DNA from 2 places in the [Bacillus] caldolyticus genome. Region 1 is predicted to be linked to the other one. Evidence: riboswitches for the same ligand, from Rfam matches in the RefSeq annotation. Region 1 holds a riboswitch; the other holds the start of a gene.

Evidence for each region. A riboswitch is a leader RNA that binds a small molecule or an ion and turns the genes downstream of it on or off. The one in region 1 is predicted to bind FMN.
Region 2: linked by a shared signal. The riboswitch ahead of CWI35_RS01405 (ECF transporter S component) and the one ahead of ribD (bifunctional diaminohydroxyphosphoribosylaminopyrimidine deaminase/5-amino-6-(5-phosphoribosylamino)uracil reductase RibD) in region 1 are both predicted to bind FMN.

What each region holds. Positions count from the first base shown of each region.
Region 1 is NZ_CP025074.1:3,256,741-3,267,801, forward strand. Features, by position in the region: gene lysA (diaminopimelate decarboxylase) at 1-693, shown strand, start outside; gene CWI35_RS16955 (DUF1002 domain-containing protein) at 765-1,643, opposite strand; gene CWI35_RS16960 (peptidylprolyl isomerase) at 1,828-2,268, shown strand; gene CWI35_RS18725 (hypothetical protein) at 2,255-2,383, shown strand; FMN riboswitch at 2,431-2,563, shown strand; gene ribD (bifunctional diaminohydroxyphosphoribosylaminopyrimidine deaminase/5-amino-6-(5-phosphoribosylamino)uracil reductase RibD) at 2,770-3,912, shown strand; gene ribE (riboflavin synthase) at 3,867-4,511, shown strand; gene CWI35_RS16975 (bifunctional 3,4-dihydroxy-2-butanone-4-phosphate synthase/GTP cyclohydrolase II) at 4,532-5,725, shown strand; gene ribH (6,7-dimethyl-8-ribityllumazine synthase) at 5,746-6,210, shown strand; gene CWI35_RS16985 (GNAT family N-acetyltransferase) at 6,331-6,687, shown strand; gene CWI35_RS16990 (DUF309 domain-containing protein) at 6,710-7,249, opposite strand; gene CWI35_RS16995 (segregation/condensation protein A) at 7,444-8,199, shown strand; gene scpB (SMC-Scp complex subunit ScpB) at 8,375-9,028, shown strand; gene CWI35_RS17005 (hypothetical protein) at 9,047-9,448, shown strand; gene CWI35_RS17010 (superoxide dismutase) at 9,806-11,061, shown strand, end outside.
Region 2 is NZ_CP025074.1:264,966-276,026, reverse strand. Features, by position in the region: gene CWI35_RS01430 (DUF2238 domain-containing protein) at 56-688, shown strand; gene CWI35_RS01425 (DUF6044 family protein) at 733-2,403, opposite strand; gene CWI35_RS01420 (ISLre2 family transposase) at 2,719-4,083, shown strand; gene CWI35_RS01410 (sulfite oxidase-like oxidoreductase) at 4,318-4,932, shown strand; gene CWI35_RS01405 (ECF transporter S component) at 4,975-5,559, opposite strand; FMN riboswitch at 5,716-5,848, opposite strand; gene CWI35_RS01400 (threonine synthase) at 5,958-7,175, opposite strand; gene pepT (peptidase T) at 7,480-8,715, shown strand; gene CWI35_RS01385 (bifunctional metallophosphatase/5'-nucleotidase) at 8,885-10,507, opposite strand; gene CWI35_RS01380 (ammonium transporter) at 10,783-11,061, opposite strand, start outside.

The DNA.
Region 1 (11,061 bases):
TCGCAAATTTTTGAAACAGCTGGGTTTGTGCTCGCGGCGCAAAAAGTGTTTGCCAAGCTGGCGGAGTGGAACAAGGAGCACGGATTTGTCCCAGCGGTTGTCAATCTTGGCGGCGGCTTTGGCATCCGCTATACGGAGGAAGACGACCCGATTCCGGTGACAGCGTACGTCGACTGCATCGTGGAAGAGGTGAAAAGGCAGGCCGAAGCTTGCCGCTTGCCGTTGCCGGAAATTTGGATCGAGCCGGGGCGGTCGCTCGTGGGTGATGCGGGAACGACGATTTATACGATCGGTTCGCGCAAAGAGGTGCCCAACGTCCGCACCTATATTGCCGTTGACGGCGGCATGAGCGACAACATCCGCCCGGCGCTTTACGGAGCGAAATACGAAGCCGCGCTCGCCAACCGGGTGTTCGGCGAGCCGACGGAAGTCGTATCGATCGCCGGGAAGTGTTGCGAGTCAGGCGACATGCTCATTTGGGACATCGCCCTGCCGGAAGCGAAGCCGGGCGATTATTTGGCCGTTTTTTGCACCGGCGCTTACGGCTATTCCATGGCGAACAATTACAACCGTCTGCCGCGCCCAGCCGTTGTGTTCGTTGAAAACGGCGACGCCCAGCTCGTTGTGAAACGGGAGACATATGAAGATTTGATCCAATATGATTTGCCTTTGAAAACGAAAGTGAAAAAGTGAAGGCCGCCGGTTGGAAAGAGAACGGCCTTCACAAAGAAAAGGCGCCCGCTGCTTTTTTTGGGCGCCTTCTTTCATTGTTGATTTGAGGAAAATGCTGATTTGATCGCGTTCCAAATTTCTTTGAAGATGTCGATAAGGTTTTGAATGAACGTTTTCCCTTCTTCTGACTGCAAAAACGCCGATAGCTGTTCTTTCGCCTTGCTCAGCTGATCGTTCACTTGATCCCAATTAATATGGGCGTTTTGCATTTTATGGAAAAGGGAAATCAGGTTGTTGATTTCATTCTCGCTCAGCGTAATGCCAAGGTCGTTGGCGATTTTTTCAATAAGGGCGCGCAAATCAGCGTCCGTCTGCGGTGGGTTGTTGGCGATTTCTTGTTTGATTTTCGCCAGCAGGGCGACCGCTTTGTCCGCGCCGATCGAATCGGCGAGCTTCGCCGTCTGCACCATTTCCTCGTTCGCCACTTTTTTGACATCATCAGGGATGGCTTGGTCCGAGGAAATTTCATACGCCTTCATCAGCCCCGTCAGCGCTGCGGTGCCGGAAACCGGAAACGGGGCGGTGATGTAAATATCGGCATCTTTCACCCCTGCGGTGATCAAGGCGTTTGTATACATCTCTTTCGTCACCCATGTGATGTTGTGCGTTTCGACATGAAGCCCCGAGCCGGGCTCTTTTATCGTGATCATCGACGACGAGATGGCGCGCGTGCCGATTTGCGCTTTCGGAATGAGTCCGTCCAAATATTTATGCTCCTCAACGTTTGAGACGGTGATCGTTTGCGCCCCGTCCGGCGCCTTCATTTCGTCGAGCACTTTTTGCTTTTGTTCATTCGTTAAGTTTTCCCCGAGCGTCACAATGACATCGCCCGGCGCGGCATCGGCCGCTGCGATGCCCGGAGATGCCAAGAGCACCGCCCAAAGCAGCGATGAAGCGATCGTTCGTTTCACATAGCTCGCCTCCTGTTTACGAAAATGCATTATCATTATACCGTACGCTCGCCTGCTTGGCTATCGGCAAAAAGCGACGCGGTCAGGCGGCGTGCGAATTTGAAAAGACATTTTTTCTTTTGTTTCACTTGGCAATCATGGTATGATAAAAGCAGTTTCGATGTCGAAAAGGAGCTGGATGCTTGTGGCGAAAAAAGGATATATTCTAATGGAAAACGGCGGGAAAATCAAGTTTGAACTGTTCCCAAACGAGGCGCCGGTGACGGTGGCCAATTTTGAGAAGCTCGCAAACGAAGGCTTTTATAACGGGTTGACGTTCCACCGCGTCATCCCTGGATTTGTCAGCCAAGGAGGATGTCCACGCGGCAACGGAACGGGCGATGCCGGCTATACGATCCCGTGCGAGACGGACAACAATCCACACCGACATGTCACCGGCGCGATGTCCATGGCGCACCGCGGCCGCGACACCGGCAGCTGCCAGTTCTTTATCGTCCACGAGCCGCAGCCGCACTTGGATGGGGTGCACACCGTCTTTGGCCAAGTGACATCGGGCATGGACGTCGTGAGGACGATGAAAAACGGCGACGTGATGAAGGAAGTGAAAGTATTTGACGAACCGTAAACAGCGCATGAGCGAGGATGATCGGACTGTTCGAAACAACTGGCGCCTGTTTTTCTTTTTGCTTGCGGCCAGCCTGTTGTGGGGAGCGGCGTATTGGATTTGGGTTGCGGAATGATGATGCAGGGCGTTTCGTGTGGTATAATGAACATAACGATATAGTGATGCATCCTTCGGGGCAGGGTGAAATTCCCGACCGGCGGTGATGGGGCTTTCCGCCCCTCAGCCCGCGAGCCGAAAGGCAGGATCCGGTGCGATTCCGGAGCCGACAGTATAGTCTGGATGGGAGAAGGATGCCAATATGCGCACGGCTGTTTTCGGCCGGTTCAGACCCATGGGCAGCGTCTGTCGGCCGACTAGGCATGGTAGTATCTTTTGTTTCCGACCGGCCGGTATAGCCTGCTTAGCGAACGTGTGTTTGTTTGCGCATCATTGGTCATTCTCTCATCAATGAGCCCCCGGGGACATCCCGGGGGTTTCGTTTTTATTGAAGGAGGGAGTGCGGTGCATAACGATGAACATTATATGCGGCTCGCTCTCGATGTGGCCAAAGCTGGGGTCGGGCAAACGTCTCCCAATCCTGCAGTTGGCGCGGTCGTTGTCAACGGTGGGACGGTCGTTGGGCTTGGCGCCCATTTGAAAGCGGGTGAGCCGCACGCTGAAGTCTATGCGATCCGCATGGCTGGCGAGAAGGCGCGCGGTGCGACGGTGTACGTGACGCTTGAGCCGTGCAGCCATTATGGAAAAACGCCGCCATGTGCCGATTTGCTCATCCAGGCGGGCGTCCGTCGCGTCGTCGTTGCCACGACCGACCCGAATCCGCTTGTCGCGGGAAAAGGGATTGCCAAGCTGCGCCAAGCGGGCATTGACGTTGATGTTGGCGTATTAAAAGACGAAGCGGACGAATTAAATCGGATGTTTTTCCACTATATCGCCGCAAAAACGCCGTTTGTCACGTTGAAGTTCGCATGCAGCCTCGATGGCAAAATCGCGACGGCGACGGGGGAAAGCAAATGGATTACATCAAGCGCGGCGCGTGAGGATGTCCATCGCCTTCGTGCGCAGCATGACGCCATTTTGGTCGGCGTCAACACCGTTTTGACCGACAACCCGAAGCTTACCGTCCGCTTTGGGGAAAAGCGGAAAAACCCGCTGCGCATCATTTTAGATACAAAATTGCGTACACCGCTTGACGCCCATGTCGTCGCTGACAAGGAAGCAGAAACGTGGATCATCACCGGCGGCGTCAGTCGGGAACAAGCAGCGGCGTATGAGCGCCTTGGGGTGCGTGTATTTTCAATGCCGACGGCCCAGATCGATGTCCGCGATGTGCTCCGTCTGCTTGGGGAGCAGGGAGTCATGTCGCTGTTTGTCGAAGGCGGCTCGCGCGTTCATGACAGCTTCCTCCGCGCGGGAGCAGTCAATGAGGTCATCGCCTATATCGCTCCGAAGCTGATCGGCGGCCGCGGGGCGCCGACGCCGGTCGGCGGCCTTGGCTTCGCCCGGCTTGCTGAAGCGGTGGAGCTTGACATCCGCCGCATCGAGACGATCGGCCCGGACATCAAAATCGTCGCCGCGCCGAAACGGAAGGAGGAATCGTTGTGTTCACTGGCATTATTGAAGAGATCGGCACGATCGAACAAATGAAGCAAACCGGCGATGCCATCGTGATGACGATTGGCGCCAAGCGGGTGCTCGAAGATGTGCGGCTTGGCGACAGCATCGCCGTCAACGGCGTCTGCTTGACCGTCACATCGTTCACCGAACGGCAGTTTACGGTCGATGTCATGCCGGAGACGGTGAAAGCGACGGCGCTAAAGACATTAAAGCCGGGATCGAAGGTGAATTTGGAGCGGGCAATGGCGGCTGGAGGACGGTTTGGCGGCCATTTCGTCACCGGGCATGTGGACGGCGTCGGGCGCATCATCCGGCAGTGGCCGAAAGCGAACGCCGTCTACTATGAAATCGAAGTGCCGGCCTCGCTGCGCGCCTATATGATTGAGAAAGGATCGGTCGCAGTCGATGGGACGAGCTTGACGATTTTCGGTCTGAGCGAGCGCACGTTCATCGTTTCACTCATTCCGCATACGCGTGAGGCGACGATTTTAGGCGAAAAGCGGCCGGGCGATCTCGTCAATATCGAGTGCGACATGATCGGCAAGTACGTCGCCGCTTTCCTCACCGCGAAAGCGACGCCGACCTCCAAATTGACGGTCGAATTTTTGGAGCAGCACGGCTATAAATAGTGGAAAAGGGGGCAAGCTTGATGTTTGACACGATTGAAGCAGCGCTTTCGGCGCTGAAAAACGGAGAAGTGATCATCGTTTGCGATGACGAAGACCGCGAAAATGAAGGCGATTTTGTCGTGCTGGCCGAAAAAGCTACTCCGGATGTCATTAACTTTATGATCACTCATGGCCGCGGGCTCGTCTGCGTGCCGATTACGGAGGAATTGGCGGAGCGGCTCGAGCTTGAGCCGATGGTCACTCATAACACGGACGCGCATGGCACAGCGTTTACGGTGAGTGTCGACTACAAAACGACAACGACGGGAATCAGCGCCTACGAGCGGGCGGCGACGATTCAGGCGCTGCTTGATCCGAATGTGAAAGCGAGCGATTTTAAACGTCCTGGCCACGTTTTTCCGTTGATTGCGAAAAAGGGAGGCGTCTTGCGGCGCGCCGGCCATACAGAAGCGGCGGTTGATTTGGCCCGTTTGTGCGGCGCGAAGCCGGCCGGCGTCATTTGCGAAATCATTAAAGAGGACGGGACGATGGCTCGCGTTCCTGATTTGCGGCAAATCGCCGACCAGTTCGGATTGAAAATGATCACGATCAAAGATTTGATCGCCTATCGGAGCCAGCGGGAAAAGCTCGTGAAACGGGAGGTGGACGTTTGGCTGCCGACCGAATTCGGCGAATTTCGCGCCATCGGCTACACAAACGTGCTCGACGGAAAAGAGCATGTGGCGCTTGTCAAAGGAGAGATCATCCCGGATGAGCCGATCTTGGTGCGCGTCCATTCCGAATGCTTAACTGGCGATGTGTTTGGCTCGTACCGGTGCGACTGCGGTCCGCAGCTGCATGCGGCGCTCAGGCAAATCGAGGCGGAAGGGCGCGGGGTGTTGCTTTACATGCGCCAAGAAGGGCGCGGCATCGGCCTTATGAACAAGTTGCGCGCTTACAAGCTGCAGGAGCAAGGTTATGACACCGTCGAGGCGAACGAAAAGCTCGGCTTCCCCGCCGATTTGCGCGATTATGGCATCGGGGCGCAAATTTTGAAAGATCTTGGCGTGACGAAAATGCGCCTGCTCACGAACAACCCGCGCAAAATCGCCGGCTTAAAAGGGCATGGACTCGAAGTCGTTGAACGGGTGCCCATTCAGATGCCAGCGAAAAAGGAAAATGAAAAATATTTGCGCACGAAACATGAAAAATTAGGACATATGCTTCATTTTTAATGATGGGAGGAGCAACGAACATGCGCATCATTGAAGGAAACTTAGTCGGCACCGGATTGAAAATCGGCATCGTCGTCTCTCGTTTTAACGAATTCATCACGGGCAAGCTTTTATCTGGGGCGATCGACGGCTTGACGCGCCATGGCGTGAGCGACAGCGACATCACTGTCGCCTGGGTGCCGGGTGCGTTTGAAATCCCGCTTGTGGCGAAAAAAATGGCGGAATCGAAGCAGTTTGACGCTGTCATTACGCTTGGCGCCGTCATCCGTGGGGCAACGAGCCATTTTGACTACGTCTGCAGCGAGGCGGCCAAAGGCGTCTCCCACGCGGCGCTTGCAAGCGGTGTTCCGGTCATTTTCGGCGTGTTGACGACGGACACCATTGAACAGGCGATCGAGCGGGCCGGCACGAAAGCGGGCAATAAAGGATGGGAAGCGGCGGTGTCGGCGATCGAAATGGCGAACGTCTTGCGGACGCTTGCGTAATTTGCGTAAAAAGGCATGAAATGGTTCACAATATCGGTGAGAATGTTTATAATACGTATAGAGAAAATGACAAAAACTTTTCCATTTCGGAAAAGCGTTTGTCGATAATGAGGGATTTTTATGTTAATCCGTTACCGAAAAAACTATGAGAAAATCGCCATGGGACTGTTGTCGTTTATGCCGACGGAAAAAGACCTGAAACGGCTGCAGCAGACGATGAAACAGTATGAAACAAACAACGATTGGCAGCTGTTTTTATGGAAAGAAGGGGATGACATCGTCGGCATTATCGGCGTCCTGTTGCGCGCTCCTGATGTTGTGGAAATCCAGCACATCAGCGTCAATCCGTCACACCGCCACCAAGGGATCGGAAAACAGATGGTCAAGGCATTGAAAGAGGTGTACCCGGGCTGCCGATTGTGCGCCAACGAGTGGACCGCCTCGTTTTTCGATAAATGCCATGCGTGCAACGAATAACGAAACTAGCGCGGCTCCGCGCTCAGGCGGGCGGCGGAGGGGGAGGGAAGCCAACTCCTTCCGCTTTGGCCCGTTTTTTTTGTTCGCGTGCGGCGACGACGTCCGAGCGGTCGCGGCGCCGGTGTTTATCCACAAGATCAAGGTTGGCTAGGTCGCTGGCTTGCCCCCAAACGAGCTGCCGGTGGGCGCAGGCGGCCTGGCATTGCTCATAAAGGGAACGGTCGCGAATCGGCAGTTCGACGCTTTCGTACGGTTCGCCGCGGGTGATCCGCCCAGCCGTCTCGTCGAGCAAGCGGGCGAGCGCCTCGTCATCGAGGCCGAGCCGCCGGATCATCTCTTGCGCTTCGTCAAGCAGCGCCCGCGCCCGTCGAATGAGGCGCAGCGCTCCCGAGACGTTGCCGCGCCGGTAATGGTAAAAAGCGACCGCCGTTTGAATGAGCACAAGCCAACCTTTGTTTCGACCGTCTTGTTTCCAATGTTCCTCCAAAATTTCGTGGCATTCAAAATAATCGCGGTCGCTATGGAAATGGACCAAATACTCGATATACGCTTTTGGATACATCGGCCATCGTTCCTTTCAAAAGTGGGCCGCGCCATGTGAAGGCGGACGGCTCTTCTTCGATTATACGACTTCGGCGGCCTGCGGCGCAAAAAAGAGACTGTTTTCCGTTCGCTTCGCCGCTTCGTTATGATACAATAAATGTACTGCAGCTGGAGACGAGCCTACCGGGCGGTGGTTCTGGAAAAAATGGTGGGATGGATGTGCAATTGCCGTACAACGTCAAAATCGAAGCGTTTGAAGGGCCGCTTGATCTGCTTTTGCATTTGATCAACCGCTATGAAATCGATATTTACGATATTCCGGTCGCGCAAATTACGGAGCAGTATATGGCGTACATTCACGCCATGCAGGAGCTTGAGTTGGATATCGCCAGCGAATATTTAGTGATGGCGGCCACCTTGCTTGCGATCAAAAGCAAAATGCTGTTGCCGCCCTCCAATGAGGAAGCTGTCGACGGCGACATCGAGTGGGGCGATGACGGGGACCCGCGCGAGGAGCTGGCGCAGCGGCTGCTTGAATATAAAAAGTTTAAAGAGGCGGCGCGCGAACTGAAGCGGCGCGAAGAGGAGCGGGCGCTTTTGTTTACAAAGCCGCCGAGCGACTTAAGCGCATACGCGGATGAGAAAAAGGCGGCGCCGCTGGATGTGAACGTATACGATATGCTTGGCGCCTTGTCGAAGCTGTTGCGCCGCAAAAAACTGCAAAAACCGATGCGGGCGAAAATCTCCCGCCAAGATATTTCCGTCGAACAGCGCATGGCGGAAATTTTGCATGAACTAAAGCAGGCGAACGGGCGGAAAAACTTTTACGAGCTGTTTCCGTCCTACGATCGTTCGTATATCGTCGTGACGTTTTTGGCCATTTTAGAGTTGATGAAGCAAGACGAAATCATCGTTGAGCAAGAACGGAATTTCAGCGATTTGTTTCTTGCGGTGAAACCAGCCGGTTGAGGCGGTGCGGTTTGGCCGCGGCGGTTCGCTGCGGCGGGCCGCTTTTCTTTTGTTGTTTGCCCATGCCATGATAAGGCGGAGAGCTGACTCACATTGGGGTGAGAAGACTTGGGAAACGACGAAAACAGGAGGAAAGGAGGAGGGGCGCCAACGAGTTTGGCGTGGCAGAAGGGCGATGGAACAAAACGAAAGAGAAAAAAAGGGCGCCGGTGCGCCAAATTCGGCAAAGGCGATCGTGGAAGCGTTGTTGTTTGCTGCCGGCGATGAAGGGCTGTCACTTTCGCAAATCGCCGCTGTGTTGGAAGTCAGCGAGCTAGAGGCGAAAGCGGTGATCGAGGAGCTTCAACAAGACTGCCGACGGGAAGAGCGCGGCATCCAGCTTGTCGAACTTGGCGGCGTGTTTTTGTTGGCGACAAAAAAAGAACACGCCCCCTATTTAAAGAAGTTGGTCGAAGCGCCGGGAGCATCGCCGCTGTCGCAGGCGGCGCTTGAGACGCTCGCCATTATCGCATACCGCCAGCCGATTACGCGTGCGGAGATTGAGGAAATTCGCGGCGTAAAAAGCGACAAGCCATTGCAGACGCTGATGGCACGGGCGCTCATTAAAGAGGTTGGACGAGCCGAAGGAACCGGGCGGCCGATTTTGTACGGGACAACCCCGGAATTTCTCGATTATTTCGGGCTAAAAACGCTCGAGGAGCTGCCGCCGCTGCCGGAATGGGCGGACGATGGCGAATCCGAGCGGGAAGCGGATTTATTTTTCGAAAAATTAGCAGAAAATTTGAGCGATGGGCAGCCGGAATATGGTAAACTAAAGAAAAATGGCTGATCGGGAAGGAGAGCGCTCATGAACGTTTGCCGCCTGTACGGTGAAGAGCTGCAAAAGTCGCAATCGAACACGTTTGAAGACTATTTCAACCGCTCGGAAGTCACGTACCGCGACGGGGGCGAAGAGCGGACGCTGTCTGTGTTGTATTTGCGCCATTTTGAGGCGGCGCTGCTTGATTGGCTGCCGTATGAAAGCGATCCACTGTTTACGGCTAACGGGCGCGACATTCATTTGCGCGACATCATTGCTCTTGTCTGTTTATGGAAAAATCCGGCGTATCGGAAGCGAAAGCGCGTCTACATTCATGATGAAGAGGAATTGCGCCGTTATTTTGCTGAGGTAGACGCCAAAACGCTGCAGGCGCTTGTCAGCGAATGGGCGGAAACCGGCGAGTGCCGCTTGCCTGAACGGTCGGCGTAACGAGAAAATGCGGTTGGCGCCGCGTTTTCTGTGCGTCTGGACAAGGAAACCGTTTGGTGCAGCCGGCGGTTTGCCAAAGCAGCCTGCCTTTTTCAGAAAAAAGGGGGGGCTGACCCAAAACGCGAATATGTTTTGGGTCAGCCCGATTTTTTTGAGCGGTTTATCTATGGCTCATTTGCAGACCCGCTGCAGGGAAGCATCACGGCGATTCTGTTCTTCCTTGCTGTCTTTTCCTATGATGACTGCCCTCGCTCCTCTATGTATGAGCGGCCGGGAATTTGGGTGAATGCGGACAAGAACGATTTCCCCATGACAGCATACGATATGGCGAACAAAACAGGAGGAGGTTTTTACCAAATGGACGATCAGGTGTTGTTCGCCCAATATGCGGCTAGGGTGAACGAATGGGGAAATCAAGTCAAGGAGACGCTCGCTTTGCGTGGGGCAAGCACGGATGGCGCTTCGTCGCTGCTCGAGTTTATTGCCGAGCATGACGGCGAGTGGACGGAAGAGGCCGTCCGCGAGCTTCAGCGCCTTGCCGATGACGTGTATGTCGGTGCGCTTCGCCAGTATGTCATGGAAGCGGCTGCGTGGGGAAGACAAGTTGAACAGGCGCTGTCTACACGCAGGATGGCTGAGGATGTTGGGCTTTCGTCTTTGTTGGCGTACATCGATGGACACGGCGATGAATGGACCGAAGAAGCGATTTACGAGCTCCAGCGTCTTGTCGATGACGTATACACTCGGGCCGTCCGCCTGGCTGATTCGTCAGCTGCCGATCGGGAAGAAGAGGCGACGCAAGAACAAGTCGAAGGGGAATCGGTGTCGCCTGAACTGGAGAGTGAAAACAAAGAGAACGAAGACGGATGGCTTGACACCAGCGGGACGGCAGAGCGGGTTGAGGACGCAAAAGAGCCGGCTTTTATGGCGGAGCTCTCCGACTCGCCGACTGATGCAGCTGACGGCGAGCCGGATCAAGTGGACAACGTGACCGATGGAAAGCGACGCTGGGTGGATGCGGACGACGGCGGTGAGCCGCGTCAACAAGTAGCGCCCGGCCGTCATGTCTTGCCGCCGCTGCCGTACCGTTATGATGCGCTCGAGCCGCATATTTCCGAAGAAATCATGCGCCTTCACCATACGAAGCATCATCAAAGCTATGTCGACGGTCTTAATCAGGCGGAGCGGATGATGGCCGAGGCGCGCCGGACGAACAATTTTGATCTGTTGAAACATTGGGAGCGGGAAGCGGCGTTCCACGGCTCCGGGCATTATTTGCATACAATCTTTTGGTACAACATGCATCCAGAGGGCGGCGGCGAGCCGCGCGGGGAGCTGCGGGCGCAAATCGAGCGCGATTTTGGCAGTTTTACCGCCTTTCGCCGTCATTTCACCGAAGCGGCGAAAAGCGCCGAAGGGGTCGGCTGGGCGCTGCTCGTTTGGGCGCCGCGAGCGCACCGTCTGGAAATTTTGCAGGCGGAAAAACACCAGCTCATGGCGCAATGGGATGTGATCCCGCTTCTCGTGCTTGATGTGTGGGAGCATGCCTACTATTTGCAATACAAAAATGATCGGGCGGCGTACATCGAACATTGGTGGAACGTCGTCAACTG
Region 2 (11,061 bases), 470 kb from region 1:
CGTTTTTCCGAATAATGATCATAGACGAATCTCGCTGTTCCAAGGAGGAAAAAAGGTGGAACAAGCAAGGCAAACCCGCATTCATGGGCTGTTGTTGCTGATCGTCGCTGCTGTGTTCGTTTGGTCGGCCATTCGTCCAACCAGCTATGCGGTGTGGGCGCTTGAGGTCGCCCCAGCGCTTGTGGGGCTTGTGATCGTGATGGCCCTGTATCAACGCTTCCGGCTGACAACGATGTCGTATGTCATCATCGCCATGCTGGCGGTCCTCATGTTGATCGGCGGCCATTATATTTACTCCAAAGTTCCTTTTTTTAACTGGATCAAAGATGCGTTCCATTTCGAACGCAACCATTACGACCGGTTTGGCCATTTCCTCAAAGGGACGTTCGCCATCGTCCTAAGGGAGATTGTACTGCGGAAAACGCCGCTGTCGCGCGGCCCTTGGCTTTTCACGATCGTCACAAGCATGTCGCTCGCCATCGCCGCCCTGTATGAAATCATCGAATGGCTCGTCTCCATCATCTCCAAAGGAGGAAAGGCATCGAAAGACTTTTTGGGCACACAAGGCGATATTTGGGACACCCAATGGGATATGGTATGCACATTGATTGGGACACTGATTGCCCTATGGCTGCTCTCAAGGTGGCACGACCGGCAACTTGCGCGGTTGGATCAGCCCCGTAGCTAGGCTCGTAAAACAGCGGCTTCTCTTTTCAAGAGAAGCCGCTGTTTTCAATTCACCTTATACAAATAAATCGTCCACGCCGACTCATCGGACGTGAATACACGGTCCAACACGAGTCCATTTTCCGCCGCATTGTCAATCGGAACCGCCGAGAAAATATAGCGGCCGCCCATTTTTTTCAACTGTTCTGTATTCAGCAGCAAGTTCTTCAGCCGTTTTTTCGACTGTTTTGTAAACATATACCGTTTTCCAAGTTCTGCTGTAAAAATATAGCAACGCCCGCCCCATTCGTCAAAATATGTGCGGATCGTTTTGCTTTTTTCCAGTTCACGTTCAATGATTTTGCGGAACTCGTATTTGTATGACAGCGGATAAAAGTTGTTGTACGTATCGAGCGTGTAAAACCCGTTGTATTGGGCGATGGCGGGGTGAATGCCGATGCTGACGACGCGGTAGTCGGACACCGGGAGCCCGATGTATTGCTTGATTTCTTGGAACTGTTTTTCCGCGTAAAATTGCTTCACCGTCGGCTCGTAGCGGAAGACGATTTCTTCGTTAATCAAAAACACCAAGATCACTTGGGCCGCTAGCAGCCGCTTCGCCCACTTTTCTCCTTTTTCGCTGTATTGCCATACGATTTTCAGCGCCAGCGCAAACTGCACATAAATGACAAGCGGGCGCAAAAAATGAAAGCGGGCAAAGTTAAACGTGTCCAAAAAATGAAACCGCTCGGTAAGCGGCAGCCACCCTTTATAAAACCAAAAGGCGTACCACGCCGACAGGGCGAAATTCAGTCCGAATAGGAAAAGAAATAACCGTTCTTGCTTCCATCGTTTTTTCATGAAAACGAGATACAAGGCCATCAACCAGGCCGGCAAAATAAAAAAGGTATGCTCGGTCATGACGTGATGGTGGCCGAGGATAAAGTTTTTCCACGTCAAGCGGACGCAATGCCAAAACGACAACCGGGCATGGAAGTACTCATCCCGGCTTGTCGGCTCGTCTTCCCATAAAAACGAGTACACAAGCCGGTACTCGACAAGCAAATACAACAGCGTCATGTAAGCGATGGAAGTCAAAAAGCGGATGTTCCACCCCTTCCCGCGCAGCACATCCAAAAGCCAAAGAGTGCCCATGGCGGCAAGAAAGAAAAAGAACCCGAGCACAAAGCTGGAATAAAACGGGAGAAGCGTGAGCGCGACGTAATGTTTCCACTCCCCCTCGCCTTTCCGGATGCTCAAAAACGCCCAGAGCGCAAGCGGCATGCCGAGCGTGCTTAACATCCCCGACGGCCAAAACAGCGTCAGCGCAAATGCGAGCGCCACGCCGATGCGAACAGCCATCCAACGCGGCTCGGGCAGGAAATGCGTTTTCAACAACAAATACATGCCCAAAAATGCCACCACCCTTGTGATCGTTTGGCTGAGCGCATAAGCAGTCATCGTGGGAAATAACGCGTGCAGCCAGACGATGCCGGTCAACTCCGAACCGAGGGCATTTCTTGACAACTTGCCGTTGGCGATTTGCGGAATCTTCGCGTCAAGCGGCCCGGTGATTTTTCCGCTTTCGGAGAGCACCTTATACCAAGCGATATTGGAATCCAAATTATCGTGGACGCGAATATGGGCGTTTTCGCCAAGGAGAAAGAGCGGGGACACGTAAAGGGCGATGAGGCAAAGTGCCAAAAGGAAAAGCCATCGTTCTCTTTGTTCGGCCATCGGCATCACGCTCCCGCCATAGCTGTTCTTGGCCATGAAATCCCTATTGAATACGATGTGCAATAAGAAGAAAATTATTCCATTCTTACATGACTGTCCTCAATATTGTGATGCGTTAAAACCATGTGTGAGTAAAATATTTGTGGGTGACATTCCGAAATGATCCCCGACGAGGGTTGCGAACTTTTGTTCGCGACGCTCGTCGGGGCCACCAAGCGAAGCGCGGTAGAAAAAGCAAATGTCGTGAAAAAAGGACTCTCTCCCTGCTATGATGGTGATTGTCAACATCAACCGAAAACAGGAGGGAGAGAGTCCATGAAACATCTTACCACAGAATGGCCTTTATTAAAAGAGCTGGAGGAACAATTAGTCAGAACTCTTCAAAAGGTGTTCGCTGTCTTGTTGGCGGCCCTTTTGGAGGAGATTGATCAACAACTGGCGGAAGCGCGGGACAAGCGCCGGTATCAGCTGAAAGACAAACGGCCGACCACGATCCAAACGCTGTTTGGAGAAGTGACGTTTCGACGGAACTACTACTATGATCGGCAGGCGGGGGCGTATACCTTCTTGCTGGATGCCGAACTGGGCTTTGATGGAGCGCAGTCGATCAGCCCTTGCCTCGAGGAAACGGCGGTCGAGTTGGCCGTAGAGTGCTCTTCCTACCGCAAAGCAGCCCGTACGTTGGAGTCGATCGTGGGGTATGCGGTCCTAAGCCACGAGGCGATTCGCCAACTGGTGCTGGAGGCCCCTGTCTCGCTGCACCACCCTGTTTCCCAACGGCACGGCCGAGTGCTATTTGTGGAGGCGGATGGGCTGTTTATTTCCCGCCAGGGGAAAGGGAAACGGGCGAAAGAAGAGAAAATCCTGGCGGTTCACGAGGGATGGAAACGAAACGGTTCGCAGCTCGAGCTCGTGAACCGGCGCCACTACCTCCATGAAGGGGAGGGAGACGTGTGGGAACGGTTTGAAGAGTGGCTGATGAACGAATATGCCTATGACCCGTGCCGGGACCTTTTGATCATCAACGGCGACGCGGCGTCGTGGATCACAGCCTGCCGGGAGTATTTTGGAAAGCGGGCCTGCTTTCAGCTGGATCGATTTCATGTGGCGCGGGAGCTGCGTCAGTGTCTGTCCGGCCATCCGCGTTGGCGGGAGGTGCGGAAGAAGCTGGCGAAACAAGACGAAGAAGGACTTTTGGTCGAGCTGAACAGCGCGGTCGGCACGTTGGAGGACGAAGCGAAAGAGAAGCAGATGGCTGCCATGATCCGCCGGATCGAGTCGATGCCGGGATGCATCCGGGACTATCGGGAGTGGCTGTCGGAGCAAGGGGTGGAGACGACCGGCATGCGTCCGATGGGCCACGCCGAGAGCGTGATGAGCCGGTTTGCGCATCGGGTGAAATCCCGCCGCAGCTGGAAAGACCAAGGGCTTCGGGCGTTTCTGAGGGCGATGGCAGCCCGAATCGACGGGATCGGGTGGAGAAAGGGACGGTGGGAGGAGCAAGAGCCCCAGTCGGCCGTCTCGGCCTCAACAAAGTCCAAGCGGATCGAACAGGCCAAACGGAAGGCCGGACGGTTATGGGCAGATGTGGTGCGTCAGAATCTACCGTGTCTGCAGCGGTCATCCGGGACGCCGATCCATCAAGCGTTGTCGGCGCTCCGGGATGGTGGTTGGGTGTAAAAAAATGGAATACAATATCATCACCTCAAGATGAGGGATGAGAGTCCGAAAGCGCTTACGATATTAATTCCTGAAAATGGTTCGCTAACTAGTGATTGACAACGCCCGTAGTGAACCGAAAAAATGTTCTCCACAAAGTCTTGACTGACTCTAAAACCATAGCCAAGTTGCACACGCTTTATTTTCCCCTTATCATGGTATACATAAACGAATACATAGAAAGGGGAGCACACCATGCCGAAACAACTCCCTCCCGGCCAATTCGAAACGGAAAAATGGCCGATTTTGCATGAAGGCGATGTGTACCAGTTTGATGAAGCAGCGTGGAATTTCCGATTGTTCGGCGATGTGAAAGAGGAAGTGACGCTGTCGTATCAGGAAGTGATGCGGCTGCCGAAGACGATTTCGACCGTGGATATGCACTGCGTGACGACGTGGTCGAAATTTGACACGACGTTTGAAGGCATCGCTTTCCGCGAGTTTTTGCGCTTCGTCGATCTCGATCCCGATGTGAAATATGTGAAAATTTACGGCTACTTAAACGGCGACCGGTTCGGCTATTCGGCAAACTTGCCGCTTGACGCGCTGATGGGCGACGATGCCTTGTTTGTTTATCGGTGGAAAGACAAGCATCACGACTGGCAGGACATCTCGCCGAAGCACGGCTATCCGCTCCGGTTCATCCCGCCGGCGACATTTTATTTATGGAAAGGGGCGAAATGGGCGTCCGGCATCCGCTTTATGAAAGAAGATGAGCCGGGCTATTGGGAGGAGCGCGGCTATTCGATGACCGCCAATCCGTTTAAAGAAGAGCGGTTTGCCGAGTGGGTGCCGCGGATTCGCTTTTGACAAACGCAAAAAAGCGAGGGAAAAACCCTCGCTTTTTGTTCATCAAGCGGCTTGGCGGGATGCCGCTTGTTTCTCAAGCCAAGCACGAAGACGCCAAAAGAGAAGCTGAAATACGATGGCCGCCATCGCTCCTTTGACGGCGTTAAACGGCAAAATCGCCGATACCACCAACGCCTTCGCTTCCGGTGCGCTCATCTGCGGAGCGCCAAGGAAAAGGGTGTACGCCGGCATAAAGACGTAGTAGTTGAGCACGCTCATGACGAGCGCCATTGTCACTGTTCCCGCCGCCAACCCCAGCAGCAAGCCTTTTTTCGATGCGGCTTTCCCATAAATATAGGAAACCGGCAAAATAAACGCCGCCCCAGCGGTAAAGTTGGCGATTTGGCCGATCGGAACGCCGGTCGCACTGCCGACAAAAACGTAGTTCAACACGTTTTTCAAGAGTTCGACCGCCACGCCGGCGAGCGGGCCGTACAACAGCGCGGCGACAAGCGCCGGGATGTCGCTGAAGTCGACAAGCAAAAAGTTCGGAAACGGCGGCAGCGGAAAGTTGAGCATCATGAGCACATGCGCCATGGCGCCCAACACTCCGATGCCGACAAAGGCGCGGATGGAAATGCGTTTCATGCTTGTTCTCCTCCCCTTCTCGTGATTCATCCTCACAAGAAGAAGGCTGCCGCCGCGAACGCCAACAAAAACTCCCTTAAACCGAACGAGGCTTAAGGGAGAAAAAGGGTGTGCGCAACTAGACGTTCGCATGCGCCAAAACGAACGCCGGCAAACCTTCATCTTCTCCCATCCAGACTATACTGTCGGCTCCGGACTCGCACCGGATCCTGCCTTGCGGCTCGCGGGCTGAGAGGCCAAGCGCCTCATCACCGCCGGTCGGGAATTTCACCCTGCCCCGAAGATGAATCGCTTATACATTTTTATTATTCCGATGAATTTAGTATACAATACCTCTTTTCGTTTGTCTATCATTTTTTCCCATATGTTTTATGTTTGGCGCCTACTCCGCCAACTTGTCAATTCTCCTTTGGAAGCATATCCCCCGGCTCGAGCACCGGCGGATGGACGTCCACCGTATCGGCGTATTTCAGCCCGGTTCCGGTATTTAATACGACGACCGTCTCCCCGTCGCGAATCCAACCGCTCTCGCGCAACGTTCGTGCCGCCGCAAACGCCGCCGCTCCTTCCGGGCAAATGAACGCCCCTTCGAGTTCGGCTGCCGTCCGCTGTTCAGCCAAAATCGCTTCATCGCCAATGGCAACCGCGCAACCGTCCGTCTCATACACCGCCTCAAGAACAAGAAAGTCGCCAAGCGCTTTCGGCACATTGATGCCAAACGCCACTGTATGGGCGTTCGGCCAAAACTCCGATTCACGTTTTTTCTCCTTCCACGCCTTGACGATCGGCGCGCAATGCTCGGCCTGCACAGCGACAAGCCGCGGCATGCGGCCGTCCACCCAGCCGAGCGCCTGCAGTTCTTTGATCGCCTTGTAAATGCCGATCAACCCGACGCCGCCGCCGGTCGGATACAAAATGACATCCGGGAGCTGCCACGAGAACTGTTCGGCGATCTCCAGTCCCATCGTTTTCTTCCCTTCAATCCGGTACGGTTCTTTCAACGTCGACGCATCGTACCATCCGTATTCGCGGATCGCTTTGGCGACGATTTGCCCGGCATCGCTAATGAGGCCGTTGACGAAATACAATTCCGCCCCAGCGATGGCGCATTCCTTTCGCGTCAGTTCCGGTGCATCAACCGGCATGACGACTGTCGCCTGAATGCCCGCCCGCGCCGCGTATAGCGACCATGCCGCGCCGGCGTTGCCGTTTGTCGGCATGGCGAGTCGTTTGACGCCCAATTCCTTTGCTTTCGAAATCCCAACCGCCGCGCCGCGGGCTTTAAACGTCCCGGTCGGAATGACGCCTTCGTCTTTCATATAGAGTGAGTCAATGCCGATATTCCGGCCAAGGCGCGGCATTCGCACAAGCGGAGTCATTCCTTCCCCTAAAGAGACAATATGTTCAGGATGTTTCACCGGCAATAGCTCATGATACCGCCATAAACTCGGTTCTCGCTCCGCAAGTGCCTCCCGCTTCACTTCTTGGCGCATCAACTCCAAATCGTACGCGACCAGAAGCGGCGAACCGCATTCGCAAAGTTGATGGATTTGGTCGACATCGTATGTACGTTCACACTTCGGACAATACAGATGAGACACGTAGCTGAATGACATGGTTTGGCTTCTCCTTTCCATTTGTTTCATCCGCACGAGGCAGGAAGCACCTACTTTCGCGTTTTGGACGAGACACTGGCCTTTTCATTATACCATAACCGTCCTCTGCCACCGGCGCCTGTAATGGCAGCGTCCGTACGCCAACTTTGGGGCATCATAGCGCCAAGTAGGAAATGGTCCCCCCTCTTTTTTACCGTTTGAAGCCGCATATGGTAAAATAAAACGGAAACCGCCTCTTTTTTCTCACTGCATCGGCGGAATGATTCGTTGATCCAGAAAAACTTATACATAAGGAGATGAACCAATGAAACAGGAACTCATCGAACGCTTCATCTGCTACGCGAAAGTCAACACTCAATCCGACCCAAACAGCCATACGTGCCCATCGACTTCGGGACAGTGGGAGCTGGCGAGAATGCTCGTCGAAGAGCTGAAGTCGATCGGGATGGAAGATGTGACGATCGATGACAACGGCTACGTGATGGCGACGTTGCCGGCCAATACGGACAAAAACGTGCCAGTGATTGGCTTTTTGGCTCATATGGACACCGCTCCGGAGTTTACGGGAGCCAACGTCAACCCGCAAATCATCGAACAGTACGACGGCGGGGACATCGTGTTAAACAAAGAACAAGGCATCATCTTGTCGCCAAACGATTTCCCGGAGCTCGCTCACTACCAAGGGCATACGCTCATCACGACCGATGGGACGACGCTGCTTGGCGCCGATGATAAAGCCGGAATCGCCGAAATTATGACCGCGATGAACTATCTCATTCAACACCCGGAAATCAAGCACGGCAAAGTGCGCGTCGCCTTTACGCCGGATGAGGAAATTGGCCGCGGGCCGCATAAATTTGACGTTGCCAAATTCGGCGCCCAATTTGCCTACACGGTCGACGGCGGGCCGCTGGGCGAATTGGAGTATGAAAGCTTTAACGCTGCCGAAGCGAAAATCACGATCAAAGGAAAAAACGTCCATCCGGGCACAGCGAAAGGAAAAATGATCAACTCGATCAAAATCGCCATGGAGTTCGAGCAGCAGTTGCCAGCCGATGAGGCGCCTGAGCATACGGAAGGATATGAAGGGTTTTACCATTTGCTTTCGTTCCAAGGCAGTGTAGAGGAAACGAAGCTTCATTACATCATCCGCGACTTTGACCGCGAACAGTTCGAGGCTCGCAAAGCGAAAATGAAAGAGATCGCGGCTTCGCTTGCGCAAAAATATGGAAACGACCGAATCACTCTCGAAATCAACGACCAATATTACAACATGCGCGAAAAAATCGAGCCGGTGCGCCACATTGTGGACATCGCCCACGAAGCGATGACGAACTTGGGCATTGAACCAAAGGTGAAACCGATCCGCGGCGGTACAGACGGGTCGCAGCTCTCCTACATGGGGCTGCCGACGCCGAACCTTTTCGCCGGCGGCGAAAACTTCCACGGCCGCTACGAATACATTTCCGCCGACAATATGGTGAAAGCGGCCGAAGTGATCGTGGAGATCATCAAGCTGTTCGAGCAAAAAGCATCTTGATCTGCGGAAAAACTCTCTTGAACGATCTTTTTTCGATCGTCCAAGCACAAGCGGCTGCAAGCCCGCCCATTAGGAGTAAAGAAAAGGTGTCCCGAGTCTTTTGGGGACACCTTCTTCATTAGATAAGCGACCGTTCGCCCTTCCATCCTTTTTCCTCGGTCAACACCTGTTACGGAAGCCGGTTGATCCGCCCCTCGATCCGTGCTGAGAACGGTTGCTCAAGACCGCGAATATACGAGACAAGGGCATCCAAATCGACCGGGCCGACCTCGCGGTTTGTCCCATGCGTCAACACCGTGAACCCATCGCCGCCGTCGGCGAGGAAGCTGTTGACTGTCACCGTGTACTCGGCGTCCGGTTTTAGCGGTGTGCCGTCAGGAAGCTGAATGTCAATGACTTTTTCTCCGACCGGCTTGCTGGCGCTCCATGTATAGCGGAGGCCGGAGATTTGCAGCATGCGCGTTTGGGTTGGCTGCCATTGTTGATTCAAAAGCTGGCGGATTTGCGCGCCGGTGAGCGTCATTTTCACGAGCTGGTTGTTGAACGGCTGAACGTTGTACAATTCGCCCCACGTCACTTCGCCTTGTTCAATATCGGCACGAATGCCGCCCGGGTTCATAAAGGCAAAATCGGTTTTCATCGCCGCCCGCTGGGCATCGGCGATCAAATTGCCCAAGGCGGACTCGCCGCTTTCGTTTTGTTCATCGGTGATCGTTTCGGCTGCTGTGCCGACGACTTGATTGACAAGCGGCGCCACTTTCGCTTCATATTTTTCGACGAGGGCACGGATTTCCGGGTCCGGAGTGATGCCGTCATGATAGGTCGTCACGATCTCCGCTTTTTTGGCGACGACGTCTTTCGTACGCGGGTCGATTTTCAAATCGACATCAGAAAACGCCGTGCCGTACGAATACGACTGAACGAGCAGCTTGCCGTCCACAACCGCATTTAAATAGGCATGGTTATGACCGGCGAAAATCACATCGACTTCATCATCGACATTTTTGGCGATATCGACAATTTCCCCGCTTGCGTTTGTCCCATCCGGATTGGATACGCCTGGGTTATGGGCGAGAACGACGATCGTTTGCACCCCTTTTTTCTTCAGTTCCCGGACCGCTTTGTTAATCGCTGTTGCTTCATCGATGAACTTGACTCCCGCGACGCCGCTTGGCGTCACAATCGTTGGTGTTTCCGTGAGCGTGACGCCGATCAATCCGATCGGCATGCCGTTGACCCGCTTAATCACATATGGCGGGAGAATCGGCTTTCCCGTTTGCGCATCAACGACGTTGGCGCTCACGTACGGAAAATCTGCTCCGGCGAAATCGCCGGTCGCCGGGTGATATCCGCCATGGATCAAGCGGAGCATTTCCGCTACTCCTTCATCAAACTCATGGTTGCCAAGGGTGCCGACGTCAAAGCCGAGCTTATTGAGCACTTCGATCGTCGGCTCGTCCTCTAGCAGCGCCGATACCGGCGGGCTGGCGCCAACCGCATCGCCGGCATGGACGAGCAGCGTATTTTTGTTTTCCGCCTCCCGCTGTTTCAAATAAGCGGCTAAATAATCAGCCCGTCCAACTTCCCGCCCGCCGACTTTTCTCGTCACATTCAACTGGCCGTGGAAGTCGTTAATGCCTAACAGCTGCACCTCAATATAACGGTGCGAAGAAGCAGGCGGCTTCCCCTTGCTTTTCCCGTTCCCTGCCGCCCCAACTGGAGCCGCGGCCAGCACCGCTGCAGCAGCCAATGCGGATAGCACCCGTCTTCCCCATCGTTTGGAATTCTTCATTCCCGGTTCCCCTTTCTCTCGCCTTCTCGTTCACTCCCATTATATCCTTGCGAGTCAGTACAATGATAGAGCAGAAAGGATGATTTCTCGTAAATATTTTGTAAATTCACAACTGACTGTTGAGAACAACAGAAACAAAAAAGACCGCCCGATAGAGTCTGTTGAACGTATCTCTTCGGACAGCCTTTCTTTTTTAGCTCGATGGACAGCCTGCCGTGGGGCGGGTGTTCCCAAGAATCTCCCACCTCGAAGCACAAGCGTAGGTGGGAGAGCGTTCAACCGACCGCGTTTTTCTTGTTTAACGGAGCAACGCGAATGCCGGTCGTCTCCTCAAAATCGTACAACCCGCCCGGGAGATCGGCAAACCGCTCGAGTTCATTGTAAGCCGGAATGCCGTGGTACGCCATATCGAGACCTTCTTCTTCCTCACGCTCTGTCGCCCGGAGCCCGACCGTGCTGTCGCACACATTCGCGATGAGCGCACCGCTGACGAAGCCCCAAACGATGACTGTCAACGCGCCAAGCAGTTGGGTGATGAACAACGACGCATGACC